3 regions of the Enterobacter sp. CP102 genome follow, and region 2 is predicted to be linked to each of the others. Evidence: predicted binding sites of a transcription regulator. Region 2 holds the regulator's gene; each other region holds the start of a gene.
The links. Region 2 encodes CRP, which controls carbon source genes, mostly activating them, when cyclic AMP is high. Its sites were predicted from a motif close to ATGTGANNNNNNTCACAT; they were not measured.
Positions count from the first base shown of each region.

Region 1 (8,183 bases), 910 kb from region 2:
ATAAATGAGAAGGGGAGCCGGATCGGCTCCCCTGGAGAGAGGTGTTACGCGTCCGGGTATTCGCGGATGAAGCGTTCTACGTCTTCCACCATGTGGTTGTTGCCGACGAAGAACGAACGGCGCTGGTGCAGGCTTTCTGGCACGATATCCAGAATACGCTCTTTACCATCGCTGGCTTTACCGCCGGCCTGTTCGGCCAGGAACGCCATCGGGTTGCATTCGTACAGCAGACGCAGTTTCCCGTCCGGGTGGCTTGCGGTGCTTGGGTAGAGGTAGATGCCGCCTTTCAGCAGGTTACGGTGGAAGTCAGCGACCAGAGAACCGATATAGCGGGAGGTGTACGGGCGCTGGGTGTTTTTATCTTCTTCCTGGCAGAATTTGATGTACTTCTTCACGCCATTCGGGAATTTGATGTAGTTGCCTTCGTTGATGGAGTACGTGTTGCCTTTCTCCGGGAAGCGCATACGCTCCTGGCACAGACAGAACACACCCAGTGAAGGATCGTAAGTAAAGGCGTGAACACCGCAGCCGGTGGTGTACACCAGCATGGTGGATGAACCGTAGACAACATAACCCGCCGCAACCTGGTTGCTGCCCGGTTGCAGGAAGTCTTCTTCGGTCACCGGCGTGCCAACAGGCGTGACGCGGCGATAAATGGAGAAAATAGTGCCGACAGAAACGTTAACGTCGATGTTGGAGGAGCCGTCCAGCGGGTCCATCAGTACAACGTATTTTGCGTGTTCACACCCTTCGAAAACGACAATTTCATCTTCTTCTTCAGAGGCGATACCCGCAACGATGTCGCGCGCGCGCAGTGCAGCTTTCAGTTTTTCATTCGCGAACAGGTCGAGTTTCTGCTGAACCTCGCCCTGCACGTTTTCGGCACCGCTGGCACCCAGGATATCGACCAGACCGGCCTTGTTGATATCACGGTGGATGATCTTAGCGCCAAGCTTTATCGCCGACAGCAAAGCAGTGAGTTCACCCGTAGCATGAGAAAACTCGTGCTGCTTTTCGACAATAAATTCACCTAACGTTTTCATAACACTTTCCCTGCATCTTATGTGAGTAGAGCGATCGTATGTTCACTAAAACGACTAAAGCCCAACAATCTTAACAAACATTCAAATATTAGCGCAGAGGTGAATCGCGCCAGCAGGATACGGATTTTCCTGAAATGCATTTCACAGCCGCTGACATGTGAGTAAAATGTGCGCCACATTGAAGAAGGATAGTGACGTATGCGCATTCATATATTGGGGATTTGTGGCACTTTCATGGGCGGGCTGGCAATGCTGGCGCGCTCGCTGGGCCATGAAGTAACAGGTTCGGACGCCAATGTGTATCCGCCGATGAGCACGCTTCTGGAGAATCAGGGCATCGACCTCATTCAGGGCTACGATGCCAGCCAGTTAGACCCGCAGCCGGATCTGGTCATCATTGGCAATGCCATGACCCGTGGCAACCCGTGTGTTGAAGCGGTGCTGGAACGCAATATTCCATACATGTCTGGCCCGCAGTGGCTGCACGATTTCGTGCTGCGCGATCGCTGGGTTGTGGCCGTTGCGGGTACGCACGGTAAAACCACGACCGCCGGGATGGCGACCTGGATCCTCGAAGCCTGTGGTTACAAACCAGGTTTTGTGATTGGCGGCGTGCCGGGTAACTTTGACGTCTCTGCGCGTCTGGGAGACAGCCCGTTCTTTGTGATCGAAGCCGATGAGTACGACTGCGCATTCTTCGATAAACGTTCCAAGTTCGTGCACTACTGCCCGCGCACGCTGATCCTCAATAACCTTGAGTTCGATCACGCGGATATCTTTGACGACCTGAAAGCCATCCAGAAACAGTTCCACCATCTGGTGCGTATCGTCCCGGGCCAGGGCCGTATCATCCTGCCGGAAAACGACATCAACCTGAAACAGACAATGGCGATGGGCTGCTGGAGCGAGCAGGAGCTGGTGGGCGAGCAAGGCCACTGGCAGGCGAAAAAACTCAATGCCGATGCCTCTGAGTGGGAAGTGCTGCTCGACGGCGAAAAAGTGGGTGAAGTGAAGTGGGGCCTGGTGGGCGAACACAACATGCACAACGGTCTGATGGCGATTGCTGCGGCACGTCATGTGGGCGTGGTGCCTGCGGACGCGGCCAATGCGCTAGGTTCATTTGTGAATGCCCGTCGTCGCCTGGAGCTGCGCGGTGAAGCCCACGGCCTCACGGTGTATGACGACTTTGCACACCACCCAACCGCTATTCTGGCGACCCTTGCTGCCCTGCGCGGTAAAGTCGGCGGAACGGCACGTATCCTGGCCGTGCTGGAGCCGCGTTCAAACACCATGAAGATGGGCGTCTGTAAAGACGATCTGGCGCCGTCTTTAGGACGTGCGGATGAAGTGTTCCTGCTGCAACCTCAGCACATTCCATGGCAGGTGGCGGAAGTTGCTGAAGCTTGCGTACAGCCAGCACACTGGAGTGCGGATGTGGATACCCTGGCGGATATGGTGGTGAAAACCGCCCAGCCTGGCGATCACATTCTGGTGATGAGCAACGGCGGGTTTGGCGGCATCCATCAGAAACTGCTGGATGGCCTGGCGAAAAAGGCTGAAGCCGCAGCCGCAGAGTAAAAAAAAGCCCGGTGGCGCTTGCGCTTACCGGGCTTACTCTTCTGTGTTTCCTCTCTCCACTTTGGGGGGAGGGGATTACTCATCGCTCTCTGACAGCTCGCGCAGATACTGGAAAATCAGGCGCGCAGACTTCGGCGGCTTATTCCCTTCTTTCTCTTTCTTCGCATTGCGGATCAAAGAACGCAGCTGCTGGCGGTCGGCGTCTGGCCACAGATTCAAGACTTCCGGTACCGCGTCATCGCCCTGTTCAATCAGACGGTCACGGATCTGCTCAAGCTTATGGAAAAACGCAACCTGCTGGTTGTGGCGGTTCTTAAGCTTATCCAGAGCCTGGCGAATCGGATCAACATCGCGCTGACGCAACATTTTACCGATAAGCTGAAGCTGGCGGCGACGGCCTTCTTTTTTTATTTTCTGTGCCAGTTCAATGGCATCACGCAGATCCTGGTCGAGCGGGATCTTATCCAGCGCGTTTTTACCCAGTTCTACCATTTCCGCGCCAAGGTGTTTTAACTCTTCGGCGTCGCGTTTAATTTCACTTTTACTGACCCAGATGATCTCATCATCTTCGTCTTCGATGTCATCACCGGGAACGTCGTCGAGCCAGTCTTCGGGCTGCTTAGTCATGTCAGGCTCCTTAAAAAAAGAGGCTAATGTTACCAGTTAAGACGCGCACTGAAAAACGGTTCTCTGATAGACTTCACTTAACTCTCTCTTACAGTATGGCATTTGCGATGAAAGTAACCTCACAAGTTGAAGCGCAGCGTAAGATTCTGGAAGAAGCAGTCTCCACAGCGCTGGCGCTGGCTTCAGGTAAATCAGATGGCGCCGAAGTGGCGGTAAGCAAAACCACCGGCATTAGCGTAAGTACCCGCTATGGCGAAGTGGAAAATGTTGAATTTAACAGCGATGGCGCACTGGGGATCACGGTTTATCACCAGAATCGCAAAGGTAGTGCGTCATCGACTGACCTTAGCCCGGATGCCATTGCCCGTACGGTGCAGGCCGCGCTGGACATTGCGCGCTATACCTCACCCGATCCTTACGCAGGCGTTGCGGATAAAGAGCTGCTGGCGTTTGACGCACCCGATCTGGACCTGTTCCACCCGGCGGAAGTCACCCCGGATGAGGCCATCGAACTGGCTGCGCGTGCAGAACAGGCGTCCCTGCAAGCGGATAAACGCATCACCAATACCGAAGGCGGCAGCTTTAACAGCCACTACGGCATCAAAGTTTTCGGCAACAGCCACGGCATGTTGCAGGGCTATTGCTCAACCCGCCATTCGCTTTCGAGCTGCGTCATTGCCGAAGAGAACGGCGATATGGAGCGTGATTACGCTTACACCATTGGCCGTGCGCTCGGCGATTTGCAGTCTCCGGAGTGGGTCGGTAAAGAGTGCGCCGAGCGCACGCTGTCGCGTTTGTCACCGCGTAAACTTTCCACCATGAAAGCGCCGGTGATTTTTGCCAACGAAGTGGCCACCGGTCTGTTTGGTCATCTGGTCGGGGCGATTGCGGGTGGTTCGGTTTACCGTAAGTCCACGTTCCTGCTGGATTCACTTGGCAAACAGATCCTGCCGGAATGGCTGACCATTGAAGAGCACCCGCATCTGCTGAAAGGGCTGGCCTCCACACCGTTCGACAGCGAAGGTGTGCGCACTGAACGTCGCGATATCATCAAAGACGGCGTGCTGACCCAGTGGCTGCTGACCAACTATTCTGCGCGCAAGCTGGGGCTGAAAAGCACTGGTCACGCGGGCGGCATCCACAACTGGCGTATTGCCGGACAGGGCCTGAATTTTGAGCAGATGCTGAAAGAGATGGGCACGGGTCTGGTGGTCACTGAGTTGATGGGGCAAGGCGTGAGCGGCATCACCGGGGATTACTCTCGCGGTGCAGCGGGCTTCTGGGTTGAAAACGGTGAAATTCAGTATCCGGTGAGCGAAATTACCATCGCCGGCAACCTGAAGGATATGTGGCGTAATATCGTTACGGTCGGTAACGATATTGAAACACGTAGCAATATACAGTGTGGTTCAGTTCTTCTGCCTGAAATGAAAATTGCCGGACAATAGATTTGGCGTTTTGTTAATTATAAAAAAGGAAGTGAGCAATGCGTAAACAACTGTTAGCGATCGTCGCGGCGTCAACGCTGGTTCTTGGTTCGACAGCGTTTGCTGCCGATCTTGAAGAAGATATGGGCACCCTCGGCACCAATCTGAAAGTGGTGCAGAAAACCGATAATGCGTCTGAAATGAAAGCTGCATTAACCAAAATGCGTGAAGCGGCTCTGGACGCGCAAAAAGCGACCCCGCCGAAGCTGGAAAGCAAAGCGGCAGACAGCGCGGAAATGAAAGATTACCGCCACGGTTTTGATGTCCTGGTCGGCCAGATTGACGGTGCGCTGAAGCTGGCGAACGAAGGTAAAGTGAAAGAGGCGAAGGCGGCGGCGGAGCAGTTCGTGACCACCCGCAACACCTATCACCAGAAATACCGCTAACAGACTCAGCATCTGACACAACCGCAAGGCGAGGGCGTAATGCTCTCGCTTTTTTTATGCGTCGTAATAAGTAAACCCTATCGCTGTCACATTTCTGCGACTCTCCTTCCCGTTGTTTTCGTTTTCCACCCTGACGTTTTGTCGATGGATTGCGTGATATTCATCACGTAAAACCAGCGAATTGTCATCATTCAGCGCATTTATGTGGCACAGATCACTGCCGCCGCTCTCCTTTCCACTTCGAAGTGGAAAACAACTCGCTACAAACAATTAACCGCCAACGTTAGTTTTATCCCAGAGACATTAACGGGGTAAGACGAGTGATTAACGGAGCGGTAATGAACGACGTTGGAGACCAGGCGGTGCAAACAGAGCAGCTCGCGACCACCATGCTTAAGCAGGTTTATGCCCTGCTGGCCCGGCACAACATCATCCCCAACGCAGTGCAGGAACAGATGCTGACTTCACACGTCCGCGCGATGGCGCACCGGTCCGTGACCGGCGAGCCGCTGCCAGAAGTCGAAGCGGAATTGTTCGACGAAATTTCACCTGATTCAATGCGACTTGCCCGCGAAGTGGTCGCGCAGTTTGGCAACCTTCCTGATGAAGAAGCCTGGCTGCTTTCCGTTCACTTCGAAGTCGCGAAAGACAACCTTTAAGGAGCAACACATGGAACAAATTACAGTCGTGATTGGCGATCGCCTGGGTAAAGGTCAGAAAGTGGCGGCCGGTATCGAAAAAGCAGGTGGACGCGCTGTGGTTGTGCCGGGTATGGCAGCGGATATGAAGCTGGGTGACGTGATGAAAGCGGAAAATGCAACCTTCGGCATCTCCTTCTGCGGCAGCGGCGGCGCGGGTGCAATTACCGCTCAAACCAAATATGGCTACAAAGCCAAATACGGGATGCGTTCAGTGGAAGAGGGCGTAACTGCCATCAATGAAGGCTGCAACGTACTCGGCTTCGGCTTTATGGATAAAGAAGAGCTGGGCGAGCGTCTGGTACAGGCGTGGCAGAAGAAGCACGGCGCGTAAGCATGAAAGAACAATTCACTACCACGGTGAGAGTGAAGGGAAAAGGCGACGCCAAAGCGCGCGCCTTTGCCGATGCACTCAACCACGTTCAGGTCGCGGTGATGAAAGCCTCACCGCATATCTTACTGCGTATTGAGCCACAGGATGTGCAGGTTGTTCAGGCGCAAGAAGCGGTGCGAAAAGAAGCGTTTCTGTTCTTCTTTTTGCGTCGGGAAAGACGCACCTACAGCGTGGAGCTGGATGTGACTGTCAACGTGACCGCCATCAATCTCGACCAGGTGGATTTCGTCACGCAACGCTGATTATTCATAAAAGGGCAGACTGATGTTCTTAATTATATTAATAAAATCGCTCATCATTGGCGGCCTGGTTGGCGTCGGTGTTGGGGCCGGGGCTGCACGCATGTTTCATGCGCCTACCACTCAGGGTATGGGCGCGTTTCGTACGTTGGGGGAACTGAACTCCTGTGAAGGGGATCCGGCTTCTCACTTCTCCTTTGGGTTAGGCTTCTTCTTTAACGCCTGGGCCTCTTCCGTGGCCGCAGGTGCGTTCACTCAGGACGTTGACCACCGCATTATCCCGAACTGGGGCGCGGCGGCGCTGATGATCAAAAACCGTAATGTCGGTGAAACACTCCACGACCCACGCAAAATGGCGATTGCCTGCGGCGTGATCGGCATGATCGTCGTGACCTTCCTTAACCTTACCGCCTCTTCCGTTCCGGCTGCACTTCAGGTGACGGCCGTTAAGGTGCTGGTACCGGCAGCTAACCTGCTGGTGAACACCGTGATGCCGGTGATTTTCTGGCTGGCGGCTATCGACGCGGGCAAAAAATCGGGCTTCTGGGCCACCGTCTTTGGCGGCGCAGCGCAGCTGATTATGGGTAACGCCGTACCGGGCCTGGTGCTGGGTATCCTGATTGGTAAAGGCGTAGAAGAGAGCGGCTGGAACCACGTCACCAAAGTGATGATGGCCGCCATCATCGCACTGTTCGTGCTGAGCGGCTTCTTCCGCGGCTTCGACATGAAGATGATCGAATCCTTCCATCTGACCGTGCCGAACTGGCTCGACATGATCCACAACTCGCTCAGCGGTAAATAACAGGAGCCTCTACATGGAACAGAATAAAGGTTTTTGGTATGCCGACTGGTCGTTCCCGATCTTCGTTGGCCTGCTCTCCTCCGGCGTGTTCGCCGGGACGCACATGTACTACCTGTATGGCATTGGCGTGTTTAACGAAGTGGCCTTCGTGGCGATGCTGAAAGCGGGTATCGATACCGGCGTCTACGGCGCGGTGGCGGCCTTCGGCGCAAGCTTCCTGTTCGCCCGTATTATCGAAGGCTCGCTGGTCGGTATTCTTGATATCGGCGGCGCGATCCAGACCGGCGTAGGCCTTGGTGTGCCCGCGCTGCTGCTGGGCGCGGGCATTATGTTCCCGGTGACCAACTTCATTGCCGCGCTGATTACTGGCCTGGTGATTGGTCTGGCGATTGGCTACGTCATCATCCTGGCGCGTAAATTCACCATCAATCAGAGCAACTCCACCTATGGGGCTGACGTGATGATGGGCGCAGGTAACGCCTCCGGCCGCTTCCTCGGGCCGTTGATTATCCTTAGCGCCATGACCGCCTCCATTCCAATCGGTGTCGGTTCACTGCTGGGCGCGCTGCTGTTCTATATCTGGCAGAAGCCAATTACCGGCGGTGCAATCCTCGGTGCAATGCTGTTGGGCTGGCTGTTCCCGGTCGCCCTTTAATACCTGCGGGCGCTCCGGCGCCCGTCTTATCAGGAGATCCTCATGTTTGATTTACTCCTGCGCCGTGCGCGCCTTGCCGACGATACCCTGACCGATATCGCCATTCAGGACGGGAAAATCGCGGCGCTTGGCGAGATTGACGCTCCCGCCCGTAAAACGGTGGAGCTTAATGGCGAAGTGTTCGTCAGCGCAGGCTGGATTGACTCCCACGTACACTGCTACCCGAATTCCCCGATTTACCACGACGAACCGGACAGCGTAGGCATCGCTACCG
Region 1 covers NZ_CP104014.1:469,677-477,859, forward strand. Annotated here, with positions in the region: gene fbp (class 1 fructose-bisphosphatase) at 45-1,043, opposite strand; gene mpl (UDP-N-acetylmuramate:L-alanyl-gamma-D-glutamyl-meso-diaminopimelate ligase) at 1,242-2,621, shown strand; gene yjgA (ribosome biogenesis factor YjgA) at 2,697-3,248, opposite strand; gene pmbA (metalloprotease PmbA) at 3,344-4,696, shown strand; gene cybC (cytochrome b562) at 4,735-5,121, shown strand; gene N1249_RS02265 (glycine dehydrogenase) at 5,442-5,780, shown strand; gene N1249_RS02270 (SFCGS family glycine-rich protein) at 5,791-6,153, shown strand; gene N1249_RS02275 (DUF4312 family protein) at 6,156-6,455, shown strand; gene N1249_RS02280 (DUF4311 domain-containing protein) at 6,478-7,254, shown strand; gene N1249_RS02285 (DUF4310 family protein) at 7,268-7,909, shown strand; gene N1249_RS02290 (amidohydrolase/deacetylase family metallohydrolase) at 7,952-8,183, shown strand, end outside.
Region 1: the regulator CRP is predicted to act here: its motif matches at 5,324-5,341, upstream of N1249_RS02265 (glycine dehydrogenase).

Region 2 (8,183 bases):
CTTGCGAATAATCAGATAACTCACCATGGTGATCGCCAGCATCCCCAGCAGCGTATAGCCTTCTGGTACGTGGAAGTGCAGCGTCACGCCGGCAATGATTAGCCCCGCGATTGTACCGCCTGCCCGGTGCAGAATGCGCACCCGCGTGGCACCATAGCCGTTCTGCGTAACAAACAGTACGGTCATTAAGATCCAGTACGGTTTCGGCAGGTGCAGCGCGACGCCCATCAGGCTGGCGGCGCTGAGCATCACGCTGATACGCGCGGCATTACGCAGCGCGGCAGATTTCAGAGACAGATAGCTTTTCAGGGCTGGCAGCAGCGGCAGACGCTTTTGTTTATCGGCCATCAGGTCACGCGGGTAAAGCGGCCGCTGAGTCCGCAGGACGCGGGAAATACGGCTGAAGTGCCACGCCGCAAACTGGCCCACCGGGTTATCCGCGTGCTGATGGGCAATTTTCTCCAGCGCCCCGAGCTGCTTGTCCATGTTAAAACGCGTGGGATAGCGGTGATACAGGATATCGTCAGCCAGGATGCGCAGGCGCGCTGCCACGGTTTGGGCATTCCAGCGGATCACCGCCTCGGCGTGGCTGCGCTCGACCAGCTTTTGCACCTCCTGCGGATGATGCAGGCTCACAGAGATATGTTCCTGCAAATCCAGACCCACCTGGAAGATACGCAGCAGCCGCTTATAGTCATGATTTTTATTGGCGGCGAGCATGTGCAGCTGCTGGTAACACTGGCTAATCAGATCCACGACTTTTTGCTGGCGCGCCAGCAGCGGCGGCAGCGATTTTTCCGGGTCCGTGTGCTGAGTGAGCAGGGTGTACTTGGCTTCGCAGTAGTCGGCAAGCTGCACGTAGAGCAGGCTGAGCGATTCACGCAGCGGTTGTTCGCGCCACAGGCGGAACCAGATCCAGTTAAACACGCCGTACCACAGGGTTCCCAGCGCGTAGATCAATAGCGGCTCCCATACCGGCATATTCCCCGCGAGGCTCAGCGTGAAGATGGCGGCAATCAACGATGCGGGCAGCAACCGGGCATGTAGCGCGCTGATTTCAGCGGTTACGCCCAGCGTCATGGCCAGCACGGTCAGGATCAGGGGGAGCGGAATATCACGGGCAAGCAGCAGTTGCACGGCGAGGCTACAGCCTGCAAACAGACAGCCGCCAATAATCAGGCGTTTGAAAAAGCGTTTATGCGGAGTGTCCAGACCCGCAATGTTGCAGCAGGCGGGAACCAGGGAAAACAACAGACCTTGTTGCAGATGGCCCAGCAGCAAACCCACGGCCACAGGAAGGCACAACACCAGCGTTTGTCGCAGTGCGTAGTTAACTTCCGGGTGATAAATTAGCCTGCGCCACATGGGGAGTAGAGACAAAAACGGCGTGACACCTTGCGATGGCACGCCGTTTGACCGGAATTAACGTGTTCCGTAAACCACGATGGTTTTACCGTGGGCGGAGATCAGGTTCTGGTCTTCGAGCATTTTCAGAATACGGCCTACTGTTTCACGGGAGCAACCCACGATCTGACCAATTTCCTGACGGGTAATTTTAATTTGCATTCCGTCCGGGTGGGTCATTGCGTCTGGTTGTTTCGCCAGGTTCAGCAGGGTCTGAGCGATACGGCCCGTTACGTCCAGGAAGGCGAGGTTACCCACTTTCTCAGACGTGACTTGCAGGCGGCGAGCCATCTGCGAAGAAAGACGCATCAGGATGTCAGGGTTAACCTGAATCAGCTGACGGAATTTCTTGTAAGAGATTTCGGCCACTTCACACGCGGTTTTTGCACGAACCCAGGCGCTACGTTCCTGGCCTTCTTCAAACAGGCCCAGTTCACCGATGAAATCGCCCTGGTTCAGATAAGAAAGGATCATTTCTTTCCCTTCCTCATCTTTGATCAGCACTGCCACCGAGCCTTTGACGATGTAATACAACGTTTCCGCTTTTTCACCCTGGTGAATCAGCGTGCTCTTCGATGGGTACTTATGAATGTGGCAATGAGACAAGAACCATTCGAGAGTCGGGTCTGTTTGCGGTTTGCCAAGCACCATGCGCTGTTATCCTCTGTTATAAGCTGTCACCAGAGTCATAAGATGCATCCAGACTCTGGGGTTGCAATCGAATTCTTACCCATACCCTGGGAAGTCGGCTGTCGTAATATTCGCAGCCAGTAAAGTTTGATGTCCTCTGCATACATGTGTAACGTCAATGTATTACTGTAGCATCCAGAGTGTTTTAGCATAGCTTTTGTCGCGTGTCTCCTGGTGTCTCGCTTCAGCATGATGCAGGTCGCCTTCCGTTGCGAGAAATGTAACGTACGCGTAATCTGTCACCAAAAATGCAACGTTGGAGTTAATGAATATGCAAGCGCGTGTGAAATGGGTTGAAGGTTTAACGTTCCTGGGCGAATCCGCTTCCGGACACCAGATTTTGATGGATGGGAACTCCGGCGATAAAGCACCAAGCCCAATGGAGATGGTGCTGATGGCGGCAGGTGGTTGCAGCGCGATTGACGTGGTGTCGATTTTGCAAAAAGGTCGTCATGACGTGACGGATTGCGAAGTTAAACTCACTTCTGAACGTCGTGAAGAAGCACCACGCCTGTTTACGCACATCAATTTGCATTTTATTGTGACCGGCAAAGAGCTGAAAGACGCTGCGGTATCACGCGCGGTGGATCTTTCTGCGGAGAAATACTGCTCTGTGGCATTAATGCTGGAGAAAGCGGTAAAAATAACGCATTCGTATGAAGTGATCGAGGCGTAATGTTGTGGCGGGTGGCGCTGCGCTAACCCGCCCAACAAAAGCACGCACGTAGGCCCGGTAAGCGTAGCGCCACCGGGCAAAACGAGCTTATGCGATCTGCTTCCCTTCCATCAGCCGCTGCACCAGCGGTGTCATAATCAATTCCATCGCCAGCCCCATTTTCCCGCCCGGCACCACCAACGTATTCATGTGAGAAATGAACGAGCCTTGCAGCATAGCCAGCAGCCAGGGGTAGTCAATGCCTTCGAGATTACGGAAATGGATCACCACAAAGCTCTCATCCAGTGACGGGATACTTTTGGCCGCAAACGGGTTGGAGGTATCTACCGTCGGCACGCGCTGGAAGTTGATGTGGGTGCGTGAGAACTGCGGCGTCAGGAAGTTAATGTAATCTTCCATCGAACGAACAACCGAATCCATCACCGCTTCGCGTGAATGACCGCGCTCGCTGATATCGCGCGTCAGCTTCTGGATCCACTCCAGGTTCACAATCGGCACAACGCCGACCAGCAGGTCCACGTGGCGTGCCACGTCATGCTGCGTGGTCACCACACCGCCGTGCAATCCTTCATAAAACAGCACGTCGGTAGGTTCAGGAAGCGGCTGCCAGGGAGTAAAAGTGCCTGGCACCTGGTTCCAGGGAACGGCTTCGTCATAGGTGTGCAGATACTTGCGCGACTGGCCTTTGCCGCTCAGTCCGTATTCTTTGAAGGTTTGCTCCAGCAGACCGAAATCGTTGGCATCTGGCCCAAAATAGCTGATGTGTTTGCCGAGATCGCGAGCTTTGCGGATCGCCATATCCATTTCAGGGCGGGTGTAGCGGTGAAAGCTATCGCCTTCTACCTCTGCGGACCGTAAATTCAGTTGCGCGAAAATCTTGCGAAAGGCGAGGCTGGTGGTGGTGGTACCCGCACCACTTGAGCCTGTAACGGCAATAACCGGATGTCTGGCAGACATAGCAACTCCCTGACTGGAATAGTGTTAAAGGTCAGTCGTGAAAGGCATTGCGGGGCATGATATTGACCGTTTCGTGCAGCTCAGACCATACCAGCACCACCTCGCCACTTTTGAGCTGGCGCTTTACATCGTTGACCTTTTGTTCAAGCGAACGTTCTTGTTCACCATAATCTGTGCCTTCGCGTAATACAAAGCTTTCAATAAGATTATCGAGCGTTTCGGGCGCCAGATCTTGCCAGGGGATAATCATTTTTTACCGTCCAGAAAAGCGGTTAACCAGGCTGGAATACGTGTTTCCAGCCACATCCGCGGGCGTCTCAGCGTGCCGCCGACAAAGCCAACGTGGCCGCCATGTTCGGTCAGCTGATACTGCACGTTGGAGGGCAGAAATTCCTGCGCGGGGATGGAGTGATGATCCATGAACGGATCATCTTTCGCATGGATGATAAGCGTCGGTTTGGTGATTTTGCTCAACAGCGGCATGGCGCTGCACTGGCGATAGTAATCTATCGCATCGGCAAAACCGTGAATTTTGGCAGTGATCAAGTCGTCGAACTCGCGAATACGGCGCACCTTCTTCAGCTGACGCAGGCTCACCGGCAGGGTGTCCGGGTAGGCTTTAAGCTTACGCGCGGCATTGGCTTTCAGCAGGTTGAGCAGATAACGCTGATACACCCGGGAAAAACCTTTTTCCATATGGTAGCTGCACTGCTCCAGCATAAACGGGGCAGAGACAATCACCGCAGCATCCAGAGGAACCGTGTCGCCCTCTTTTGCCAGCAGGCAGGCCAGCATGTTTCCGCCCAGCGAATAGCCCACGGCCGCCGTGGGCACCGTACCAAAATTGTCGCTCAGCCAGTGTAAAAACCAGGTGCCGTCTTCGGTTTCGCCTGAATGGTAGATGCGCTTCTGGCGATTTGGCTCGCCGCTGCACCCACGAAAATGCATCACCACGCCGAGCCAGCCATGCTCTTTCGCCGCCTGGATCAGACCATGTGCATATGGGCTGTACAGGCTGCCTTCCAGACCGTGAAACACCACCAGACGGGGTTTATGTTTAGCCTGCTCCGGCTCTTCGCTCCAGGCGAGATCCAAAAAGTCCCCGTCCGGCAAGTCCAGACGTTGCCAGTGTGGGGTGAACTGCACCTTGCGGCGGATAAGGCGCGGCAACATGGTCTGCAAATGGCGGTTGGCTACGCCACGCATGGGCACAAATTCTGCGCTCTCTTCGGCTGCAATGTCGAAGTCTGATGGGATGATTTGGGTCATAACGGCGATGCTGATTCTTGTCAGTTATTTACTATACCTTCCGAATTGTACCCCGTTTAGCCTGTTTTTCCGAAACATGAACTGATCCCGATCACAAATCTTTACGCTGATTATTACTCTCAGGCTAATGATTAGTCTCTACGCTTAATTGATGCGTTTCTCACCAGAGTGCACACTTTATTCAGCGTTAAGCAAATCAAAATGATGTGCTGAATCAGGAGGTTAATAATGTTATCTGGGCAAACACCCACCCGGCAATGGAACACCCGACGCAGTGAAAAAGCGCGTCGTCTGGCGTCCGTACCGGTGCAGGGCAAGGTACTGCCAACCGGCGATCTTGTCGCCATGCTGGAAAAACTGATCGCCCCTGGCGACAAAGTCGTCCTGGAAGGCAACAACCAGAAGCAGGCGGATTTCCTTTCCCGTTCACTTGCTGAAGTGAACCCGCAAATCGTCCACGACCTGCATATGATCATGCCAAGCGTCGGCCGTAGCGAACATCTGGATATCTTCGAGAAAGGTATCGCCCGCAAGCTGGACTTCTCCTTCTCCGGGACGCAAAGCCTGCGTATCTCGCAGCTGCTTGAAGACGGGCAACTCGAAATTGGGGCCATCCATACTTACATCGAGCTTTATTCCCGCCTGTACGTAGACCTCTCGCCCAACGTGGCGCTGATTGCCGGTTTCAAAGCCGACCGCAAAGGTAACCTCTATACAGGTGCCAGCACCGAAGATACGCCAGCCCTGGTAGAAGCCGCAGCCTTCCATGATGGCATCGTCATCGCACAGGTGAACGAGCTGGTGGATGACGAGTGCGACCTGCCGCGCGTTGATATTCCGGGTTCCTGGATTGATTACGTGGTGGTGGCGGACAAGCCATTCTTTATCGAACCGCTGTTTACCCGCGACCCGCGTCTCATCAAACAGGAACACATCCTGATGGCGATGATGGCGATTAAAGGCATCTACGCGGAACACCAGGTACAGTCCCTGAACCACGGGATTGGCTTTAACACCGCTGCAATCGAACTGCTGCTGCCCACCTACGGTGAACAGCTCGGTCTGAAGGGCAAAATCTGTAAACACTGGACGCTGAACCCGCATCCGACGCTTATCCCGGCGATTGAAAGCGGCTGGGTAGAGAGCGTGCACTGCTTCGGCGGTGAACTGGGGATGGAAGAGTACATTCGCGCGCGTCCGGACGTCTTCTTCACCGGTGCCGACGGCTCCATGCGTTCCAACCGTGCCTTCTGCCAGCTGGCAGGCCAGTACGCGGTGGATATGTTCATCGGCTCTACGCTGCAGGTTGACGGCTACGCCAACTCCTCAACCGTGACCCGCGGTCGTCTTTCCGGCTTCGGCGGCGCGCCAAACATGGGTCATGACCCGCACGGTCGTCGCCACGCCACTCCAGCCTGGCTGAACATGATCACCGAGCCTGATCCAATGCAGCGCGGTAAAAAACTGGTCGTGCAGATGGTCGAAACCTTCCAGGCGGGCGTGAAGCCAACCTTCGTGGAAAAACTCGATGCCGTCGAGGTGGCGAAAGCCTCCGGGATGCCACTGGCACCGGTGATGATCTACGGCGATGACGTGACCCACGTGCTGACGGAAGAGGGGATTGCATACCTCTATCGCGCGAAAGACCTCGAAGAACGTCGCGCCATGGTGGCCGCTGTTGCCGGTATCACCGACATTGGTCTGGGTGTTGACGCTAAACGCGTGGCGGAACTGCGCCAGAGCGGCAAAGTGGTTTACCCGGAAGATATGGGTATCCGCCGCACCGACGCCACACGCTCTCTTCTGGCGGCGGGTAGCGTGTCTGACCTGGTTGAATGGTCCGGCGGTCTTTACAACCCACCTGCGAAATTCCGGAGCTGGTAATGAAACTTCTGCCCCAGATTCAGGTTGATGGCGGTGCCGAATGGCTGGCGCGAACCGCCACGCAGTGTCTGATTGACGAAGCACGTTTAAGCCCGAAACCCGGTCTGGTGGACAGTCGGGGGAACGGCGCACACCACGATTTATCGCTTGCGCTGATGGAGCGATCTGCACACAGCCTGACCTCCACGTTTCAGGCGCTGGCTCAGCAAAGCTGGCAGCGTCCGGCCGATATTGCGCTGCGGCAAACCGTCGGGCGGCTTGGTCGCGAAGGCGAGCAACAGATGATGGCCGCAACCGGTGGCGTTAACACCCATCGTGGCGCGATTTGGGCGCTGGGACTGCTGGTGAGCGCGGTAGCGATGCTGGGCGGTGGTGCAAAGGCCAACGTCGTCGCTAACACAGCGGCACTGCTGGCAAAACTGCCGGACGACGCGGCGCCGAAAGTGTTCAGTAAAGGTCTGCGCGCTACCCACCGCTACCGTGTGCCAGGCGCGCGCGAAGAAGCGCAGCAGGCGTTTCCGCATGTTATGCAGCGTGCGCTGCCACAGCTTCGTCTCAGCCGTCTCAACGGCAGCAGTGAAACACACGCACGGCTCGACGCACTGATGGCCATCATGACGTCGCTCACCGATACCTGCGTGTTGTCGCGCGCCGGAATGGAAGGGCTGGACGCTATGCAGGACGGTGCCCGTGCGGTGCTGAATGCCGGTGGGTGCGCAACGTTATCAGGCCGACAGGCGCTGGCGAGCTTAGACCGTCAGATGCTGGCACTGAATGCCTCTCCGGGTGGAGCGGCCGACCTGCTTGCCGCCACGCTGTTTCTCGACCGCGTCGAAACGCCAAATTCAAAGCATTAAGAGGATGTTATGGAAAAAATCACATTGACCGTGCCAGCCAGCCGCGCGTTACGCGGCAGGGCGCTGGCAGGGGTTGTCGGTTCCGGGGATATGGAGGTGCTTTTCACCGCCGAGCCGGGCCAGACGTTAACCATTGATATCACCACTTCCGTCGACAACAGCCGTGGTCGCTGGGAAGCCTTGTTCAGCCGTCTGCAAACCGTCAGCAGCCTGCCTGCCGGGAAACTGACCATCCACGATTTCGGCGCGACGCCGGGCGTGGCGCGCATTCGTATCGAACAGGTTTTTGAAGGGGTGAGCCATGCGTGATGACAACAGCTTTATCGAATTAAAAGCACGTCAGCGTGCGCAGGCACTGCTGGACGACGGCAGCTATCGCGAGCTGCTGGATCCGTTTGAAGGGATTATCTCGCCGTGGCTGGGGCCACAGGGCATTGTTCCACAGG
Region 2 covers NZ_CP104014.1:4,344,800-4,352,982, reverse strand. Annotated here, with positions in the region: gene N1249_RS20640 (YccS/YhfK family putative transporter) at 1-1,365, opposite strand, end outside; gene crp (cAMP-activated global transcriptional regulator CRP) at 1,423-2,055, opposite strand; gene N1249_RS20630 (OsmC family protein) at 2,366-2,770, shown strand; gene N1249_RS20625 (phosphoribulokinase) at 2,858-3,727, opposite strand; gene N1249_RS20620 (YheU family protein) at 3,759-3,977, opposite strand; gene N1249_RS20615 (hydrolase) at 3,974-4,996, opposite strand; gene mdcA (malonate decarboxylase subunit alpha) at 5,225-6,880, shown strand; gene N1249_RS20605 (triphosphoribosyl-dephospho-CoA synthase) at 6,880-7,737, shown strand; gene mdcC (malonate decarboxylase acyl carrier protein) at 7,747-8,046, shown strand; gene N1249_RS20595 (biotin-independent malonate decarboxylase subunit beta) at 8,039-8,183, shown strand, end outside.

Region 3 (8,183 bases), 2.0 Mb from region 2:
GCGCGCCACGCACCACAAAGCGCTGGTACGCCTGGTTTTCAACGTCAACGCCGAAGGTTTTCATCAGGTGCAGCGTGATATCGATGTAAGGTTTAGAAACCAGGTCACCTTTAATGGTGATAACCGTATCCTGCGGTGCCAGTGGCGCGGTCATCAGCAACGCGGTCAGGAACTGGCTTGATACGCTACCGTCAACCTCAACGGAACCACCGGTAAAACCACCGCGCAGACGCAGTGGCGGATAATTTTCCTGCTCCAGATAATCAATCTGCGCGCCACCCTGACGAAGGGCATCCACCAGATGACCGATCGGACGCTCTTTCATGCGCGGCTCGCCGGTCAGCACAATGTTGTTGCTGCCCAGACACAGTGCTGCCGCCAGCGGGCGCATCGCGGTACCGGCGTTCCCGAGGAACAGTTCCAGCTCTTCGCCAGCGTGCAGTGCACCGCCGTTGCCGGTCACTTCGCAACGCGTACGGTCGTCAGACAGCGTGTAATGAACTCCCAACGCTTTCAGCGCATTGAGCATATGGCGAACATCATCGCTGTCCAACAGGTTTGTAAGGACGGTGGTGCCGTTTGCCAGAGCTGCCAGCAGCAGAGCGCGGTTCGAGACACTTTTTGAACCAGGCAGATTAATGGTGCCATCTACCCGCGCGATAGGTTGTAACGTCAGGGATTCCATGAAACTTAACTCTCAACTCAACATAATAAAAACCCCGCAGCATAACTGCGGGGGTGAAAAACAGCGTGATTAACCGCGGCGACGTTCGAAGTCGACCATAAAATCGGTTAACGCTTTTACACCTTCCAGCGGCATGGCGTTATAAATAGAAGCACGCATCCCACCCACTACGCGGTGGCCTTTCAGCGCCTGCAGACCCGCCGCGAAGGACTCTTCAAGGAAGAGTTTATCCAGGCTGCTGTCAGCGAGCTGGAACGGCACGTTCATGCGGGAACGGTTAGATTGCGCCACGTCGTTACGGTAAAAATCGCTCTTATCAATCACCCCGTACAGAAGATCGGCTTTTTGCTGATTGATCTTGTCCATCTGCGCCACGCCGCCATTCTGCTTCAGCCATTTGAAGACCAGGCCTGCCAGGTACCAGGCAAACGTTGGCGGGGTGTTGAACATAGAGTCGTTGTCGTTCAGCACGGTGTAATCAAGGATAGACGGGCATGACGTATGGGCTTTACCCAGCAGATCTTCACGCACGATGACCAGCGTCAGCCCGGCCGGGCCGATATTTTTCTGCGCGCCCGCATAGATTACGCCGAAACGGCTGACATCAATTGGCGCGGAAAGGATCGTGGAGGAGAAGTCGGCAGCAACCACCACATCTTTGCCGAAGTTCGGAGTCTCATCGATGGCAATACCGTCGATGGTTTCGTTCGGGCAATAGTGCAGGTATGCAGCGTTGTCAGAAAGCTGCCACTCGCTCATCGGCTTAACAGCGCGCAGGCCATCAACGGTGATTTTGCCGTCGATCACATTTGGTGAGCAGTATTTTTTGGCTTCTTTAACGGCGCTTGCTGCCCAGTAGCCCGCATCAACATAGTCAGCTGTGGTTTTGTCGCCCAGGATGTTCAGCGGTACGCCAGCAAACTGACCGCGACCACCGCCGTGGCAGAACAATACTTTGTAGTTCGAGGGAATATTCAGCAGATCGCGAAAATCCTTTTCTGCTTCTTCAGCCACCTGAATAAATTCTTTGCCACGGTGACTGATTTCCATCACCGACGTGCCCAGCCCCTGCCAGTCACAAAGTTCCTGTTGAGCCTGTTTGAGCACATCCGCCGGTAACATTGCCGGACCTGAACTGAAATTAAAGACTTGAGCCATTTCCCTCACCACGCTAAAAGCAATAAGTTATTACTGTGGATATCGGTTTTATCATTCAGTGACACGCGCCGCAATGTCTAAAACTTATGACCGGCGAAATGTGCCCGTCGTCACACAATACAATCTGCCGCCTCGCTAAGACAAAACCGACAAAATGGCTGTCAGGTAATGCGTTTGGCCCAGCTAACCTTCGTCCATTCCGGATTTGCACAGCGAGGGCATAATTGGCGATCCCCCGGCTGCATCGCAATCACGTGGCTACATCTCACGCAAGCATATTCGCCCGCCTCGGGTACGGTTCTGAAACGCTCAATAAGCATATCCGGCAGGATACAAAGTCCCGGCTTCACCTCGTCGTCAGAATAGTAATAGACGCTGATTTGACCGTTAGTTTCCATTATTGCCAGACGCACCTGCCCGAGCTGTTCAACGCTATTCAGACGCAGCTCCATAAAGAACTCAAACTCGGTCATATTGGCGCTCTGTACATTTTCCCAGGCCAACTGTCCGTCCTCGATGATAACGACCGGCTTTCCTTCAAGCAGATCTTCCAGCTTTTCGCTTTTCGACATCAGCCACATCACCAGCCGGTACAGCAAGGCCAGCGAGACAAAAACCACGAAGACCGGCACCATCGGCACATCGTCATAAAAGGCAACATCCCCGGCCGCGGACCCCAGCGTCAGGATGATCAGCACTTCAAAAAGCGACATCTGGCGAACGCCGCGACGCCCGGTAATTTTGAGGAAAAGAAAGACCAGGATGAAGGTATAAAGACTACGCAGCGCCACCTCCCATAAAAAATCGGGTGGAACTTTGTCAAATGCCATCCGATGAAGATCGAATGCTTTCATTTTTCTATGCCTTAACAGAAGGTTACTGTTACTAAGCATAGCCCAGTCATTTATTTTCGCCGAAGATAGCACCCGTCACGCAAAACCCGTATCATTGCGCGCTTTACGTACGATAAAAGTGAACGCCATGACTCAAACGTTTATCCCCGGCAAAGACGCCGCTCTGGAAGATTCCATCGCTCGCTTCCAGCAGAAACTGACCGACCTGGGCTTTAATATTGAAGAAGCCTCCTGGCTGAATCCGGTTCCTCACGTCTGGTCCGTGCATATTCGCGACAAAGACTGCGCGCTGTGCTTTACCAACGGTAAAGGCGCCACCAAAAAAGCCGCACTGGCCTCTGCGCTGGGTGAGTATTTTGAGCGTCTGTCTACCAACTATTTCTTCGCCGACTTCTGGCTGGGTGACACCATCGCTAATGGTCCATTCGTTCACTACCCGAATGAAAAATGGTTCCCGCTGACCGAAGATGACGAACTGCCAGAAGGCATTCTCGATGCCCGACTGCGCGCGTTTTACGACGCCGATAACGAACTGACCGCCAGTATGCTTATTGATTTGCAGTCCGGTAATGAAGATCGCGGTATTTGCGCCCTGCCGTTTACCCGTCAGTCTGACGAGCAGACCGTATACATCCCGATGAATATCGTCGGTAACCTGTATGTGTCGAACGGCATGTCAGCCGGTAACACCCGCAACGAAGCGCGTGTTCAGGGTCTGTCTGAAGTGTTCGAACGCCACATTAAAAACCGCATTATCGCAGAATCCATCAGCCTGCCTGAAATTCCGGCCGATGTTCTGGCGCGTTACCCGGGCGTTGTGGAGTCTATCGCGAAGCTGGAAGCCGAAGGGTTCCCAATCTTTGCCTATGACGGCTCTCTGGGGGGGAAATACCCAGTTATCTGCGTTGTGCTGTTCAACCCGGCGAACGGGACCTGCTTTGCTTCCTTTGGTGCGCATCCTGATTTCGGCGTCGCGCTGGAACGTACGGTCACCGAGCTGCTTCAGGGCCGTAGCCTGAAAGATCTCGACGTGTTTACCCCACCAACCTTCGACGACGAAGAAGTGGCTGAACACGCGAACCTCGAAACCCACTTCATCGATTCAAGCGGTTTGATCTCCTGGGATATGTTTAAACAGGATGCAGACTACCCGTTCGTGGACTGGAGCTTTGCAGGCACCACCGAAGAAGAGTTCGCCACCCTGATGGCTATCTTCAAAGCAGAAGATAAAGAAGTCTACATTGCCGACTACGAACACCTGAGCGTATACGCTTGCCGTATTCTGGTGCCTGGCATGTCTGACATTTATCCGGCAGAAGATCTGTGGCTGGCAAATAACAGCATGGGTGCGCATCTTCGTGAAACGCTGCTGTCACTGCCAGGTAGCGAGTGGGAAAAAGAAGACTATCTGAACCTGATCGCACAACTGGACGACGAAGGTCACGATGACTTTACCCGCGTGCGTGAGCTGCTTGGTCTGGCAACCGGTAAAGACAATGGCTGGTACACCCTGCGCATTGGCGAGCTGAAAGCAATGCTGGCCCTCGCGGGTGGCGATCTGGATCAGGCGCTGGCATGGACAGAATGGACGATGGAGTTCAACCAGTCCGTCTTCTCCGCAGAGCGTGCTAACTACTACCGTTGCCTGCAAACCCTGCTGCTGCTCGCGCAGGAAGAAGAACGTCAACCGCTGCAATATCTGAATGCCTTCGTGCGTATGTATGGCGCAGATGCTGTAGAAGCGGCCAGCGCGGCCCTGAGCGGTGAAGAGCCATTCTATGGCCTGCAAGCGGTAGATAGCGATCTGAAAGCCTTCCCGGCGCATCAGTCACTGCTGAAAGCGTATGAGAAGTTACAGAAGGCAAAAGCCGCTTACTGGTCAAAATAAGCGCATATAACATTACCAACTGTAGGCGGATTCAATCGTCTGGGCTATATTACGGGGCAATTTCATTGCCCCGTTTTTTTATTTCTTTCGCAATGATTTTTGATTGTAATAATAAAGTTAAATACGGGTAAATATAATAATACTTACCCGAGCTTGACTGTTACTTTTTATGGTAAATACTCCATTTTAATTAACTGTTTTAAGGGAGCGCGAACGAAAAAATTCAACTCTTTTCATAACTTTTAAAATTTATTTTTATACGGATAATCAAACACTTACTCCGCATTTGTTGTAAAACCATACGCATTGCGGGCCTATAAGCCAGGCGAGATATGATCTATATCAATTTCTCTTCTATAATGCTTTGTTAGTATCTCGTCGCCGACTTAATAAAGAGAGAGTTAGTGTGAAAGCTGACAACCCTTTTGATCTTTTACTCCCAGCTGCGATGGCCAAAGTTGCCGAAGAAGCGGGTGTCTATAAAGCAACGAAACACCCGATGAAGACCTTCTATCTGGCGATCACTGCGGGCGTGTTCATCTCCATTGCTTTTGTCTTTTACATCACTGCCACAACAGGTACTGCCACAATGCCATTTGGCATGGCTAAACTGATTGGCGGTATCTGTTTCTCACTGGGACTTATCCTCTGCGTCATCTGCGGCGCTGACCTCTTCACCTCAACGGTGCTGATTGTCGTCGCAAAAGCGAGCGGAAGAATTACCTGGGGCCAACTGGCACGTAACTGGTTAAACGTCTATGTTGGTAACCTGATTGGGTGTCTGCTCTTTGTTTTGTTGATGTGGTTGTCTGGCGAATACATGACAGCCAACGGCGGCTGGGGGCTTAACGTCCTGCAAACCGCAGACCACAAAATGCACCATACATTTATCGAAGCTGTCGCTCTTGGCATTCTCGCAAACCTGATGGTCTGCCTGGCTGTCTGGATGAGCTACTCTGGTCGTAGCCTGATGGACAAAGCCATGATTATGGTTCTGCCGGTTGCGATGTTTGTTGCCAGCGGCTTTGAGCACAGTATCGCAAACATGTTTATGATCCCTATGGGTATTGTAATCCGCAACTTTGCGAGCCCGGAGTTCTGGACTGCAGTTGGTTCAACCCCGGAAAGTTTCTCTCACCTGACTATTATGAACTTAATTACTGATAACCTGATCCCCGTCACTATCGGGAACATTATCGGTGGGGGTCTGTTAGTTGGGTTGACATACTGGGTCATTTACCTGCGTGGCGACGACCATCACTAATGGTTTTCTCAGGCAGTAAATAAAAAATCCACTTAAGAAGGTAGGTGTTACATGTCCGAACTTAATGAGAAGTTAGCCACAGCCTGGGAAGGTTTTACTAAAGGTGACTGGCAGAATGAAGTAAACGTCCGTGACTTCATTCAGAAAAACTACACCCCGTATGAAGGTGACGAATCCTTCCTGGCTGGCGCAACTGACGCGACCACCAAGCTGTGGGACAACGTAATGGAAGGCGTTAAACTGGAAAACCGCACTCACGCGCCAGTTGATTTTGACACCTCCGTTGCTTCCACCATTACTTCTCACGATGCTGGCTACATCAACAAAGCCCTTGAGAAAATCGTTGGTCTGCAAACTGAAGCACCACTGAAACGTGCGATTATCCCGTTCGGTGGTATCAAAATGGTTGAAGGTTCCTGCAAAGCGTACAACCGCGAGCTGGACCCAATGCTGAAAAAAATCTTCACCGAATACCGCAAAACCCACAACCAGGGCGTATTCGATGTTTACACCAAAGACATTCTGAACTGCCGTAAATCTGGCGTTCTGACTGGTCTGCCAGATGCGTATGGCCGTGGCCGTATCATCGGTGACTACCGTCGTGTTGCACTGTACGGTATCGACTTCCTGCTGAAAGACAAATACGCGCAGTTCGTTTCTCTCCAGTCCGATCTGGAAAACGGCGTAAACCTGGAAGCGACTATCCGTCTGCGTGAAGAAATCGCTGAACAGCACCGTGCTCTGGGCCAGATCAAAGAGATGGCTGCTAAATACGGTTGCGATATCTCTGGTCCTGCGACCAACGCTCAGGAAGCTATCCAGTGGACCTACTTCGGCTACCTGGCCGCTGTTAAGTCTCAGAACGGCGCAGCAATGTCCTTCGGCCGCGTATCCACCTTCCTGGATGCGTACATCGAACGTGATATCAAAGCAGGCAAAATCACTGAACAAGACGCTCAGGAAATGATTGACCACCTGGTCATGAAACTGCGTATGGTTCGTTTCCTGCGTACTCCTGAATATGATGAACTGTTCTCTGGTGACCCAATCTGGGCAACTGAGTCTATCGGTGGTATGGGCGTTGATGGCCGTACTCTGGTTACCAAAAACAGCTTCCGCTTCCTGAACACCCTGTACACCATGGGTCCTTCTCCGGAGCCGAACATCACTGTTCTGTGGTCTGAAAAACTGCCTCTGAACTTCAAGAAATTCGCCGCTAAAGTGTCCATCGACACCTCTTCTCTGCAATACGAGAACGATGACCTGATGCGTCCGGACTTCAACAACGATGACTACGCTATCGCGTGCTGCGTAAGCCCAATGGTCGTTGGTAAACAAATGCAGTTCTTCGGTGCGCGTGCAAACCTGGCGAAAACCATGCTGTACGCAATCAACGGCGGCGTTGATGAAAAACTGAAAATGCAGGTTGGTCCTAAATCAGAACCAATCAAAGGCGACGTTCTGAACTTCGACGAAGTGATGGATCGTATGGATCACTTCATGGACTGGCTGGCTAAACAGTACGTCACTGCACTGAACGTTATCCACTACATGCACGACAAGTACAGCTACGAAGCCTCTCTGATGGCGCTGCACGACCGTGACGTTGTTCGCACCATGGCATGTGGTATCGCAGGCCTGTCCGTTGCTGCTGACTCCCTGTCTGCAATCAAGTATGCGAAAGTTAAACCAATTCGTGACGAAGACGGCCTGGCTGTTGACTTCGAAATCGAAGGTGAATACCCGCAGTTTGGTAACAACGATTCTCGCGTTGATGACATGGCGGTTGACCTGGTAGAACGTTTCATGAAGAAAATTCAGAAACTGACTACTTACCGTAACGCTATCCCGACTCAGTCTGTTCTGACCATCACTTCTAACGTTGTGTATGGTAAGAAAACCGGTAACACCCCAGACGGTCGTCGTGCTGGCGCGCCATTCGGCCCAGGTGCTAACCCAATGCACGGTCGTGACCAGAAAGGTGCTGTTGCCTCTCTGACCTCCGTTGCTAAACTGCCGTTTGCTTACGCTAAAGATGGTATCTCTTATACCTTCTCTATCGTTCCAAACGCACTGGGTAAAGACGACGAAGTACGTAAAACTAACCTCGCGGGTCTGATGGATGGTTACTTCCACCACGAAGCGTCCATCGAAGGTGGTCAGCACCTGAACGTGAACGTGATGAACCGTGAAATGCTGCTCGACGCGATGGAAAATCCTGAGAAATATCCTCAGCTGACCATCCGTGTATCTGGCTACGCAGTACGTTTTAACTCCCTGACTAAAGAACAGCAGCAGGACGTTATCACCCGTACTTTCACTCAGTCCATCTAA
Region 3 covers NZ_CP104014.1:1,580,105-1,588,287, reverse strand. Annotated here, with positions in the region: gene aroA (3-phosphoshikimate 1-carboxyvinyltransferase) at 1-685, opposite strand, end outside; gene serC (3-phosphoserine/phosphohydroxythreonine transaminase) at 755-1,843, opposite strand; gene N1249_RS07390 (DUF421 domain-containing protein) at 2,005-2,697, opposite strand; gene ycaO (30S ribosomal protein S12 methylthiotransferase accessory factor YcaO) at 2,825-4,585, shown strand; gene focA (formate transporter FocA) at 4,992-5,849, shown strand; gene pflB (formate C-acetyltransferase) at 5,901-8,183, shown strand.
Region 3: the regulator CRP is predicted to act here: its motif matches at 1,942-1,959, upstream of serC (3-phosphoserine/phosphohydroxythreonine transaminase).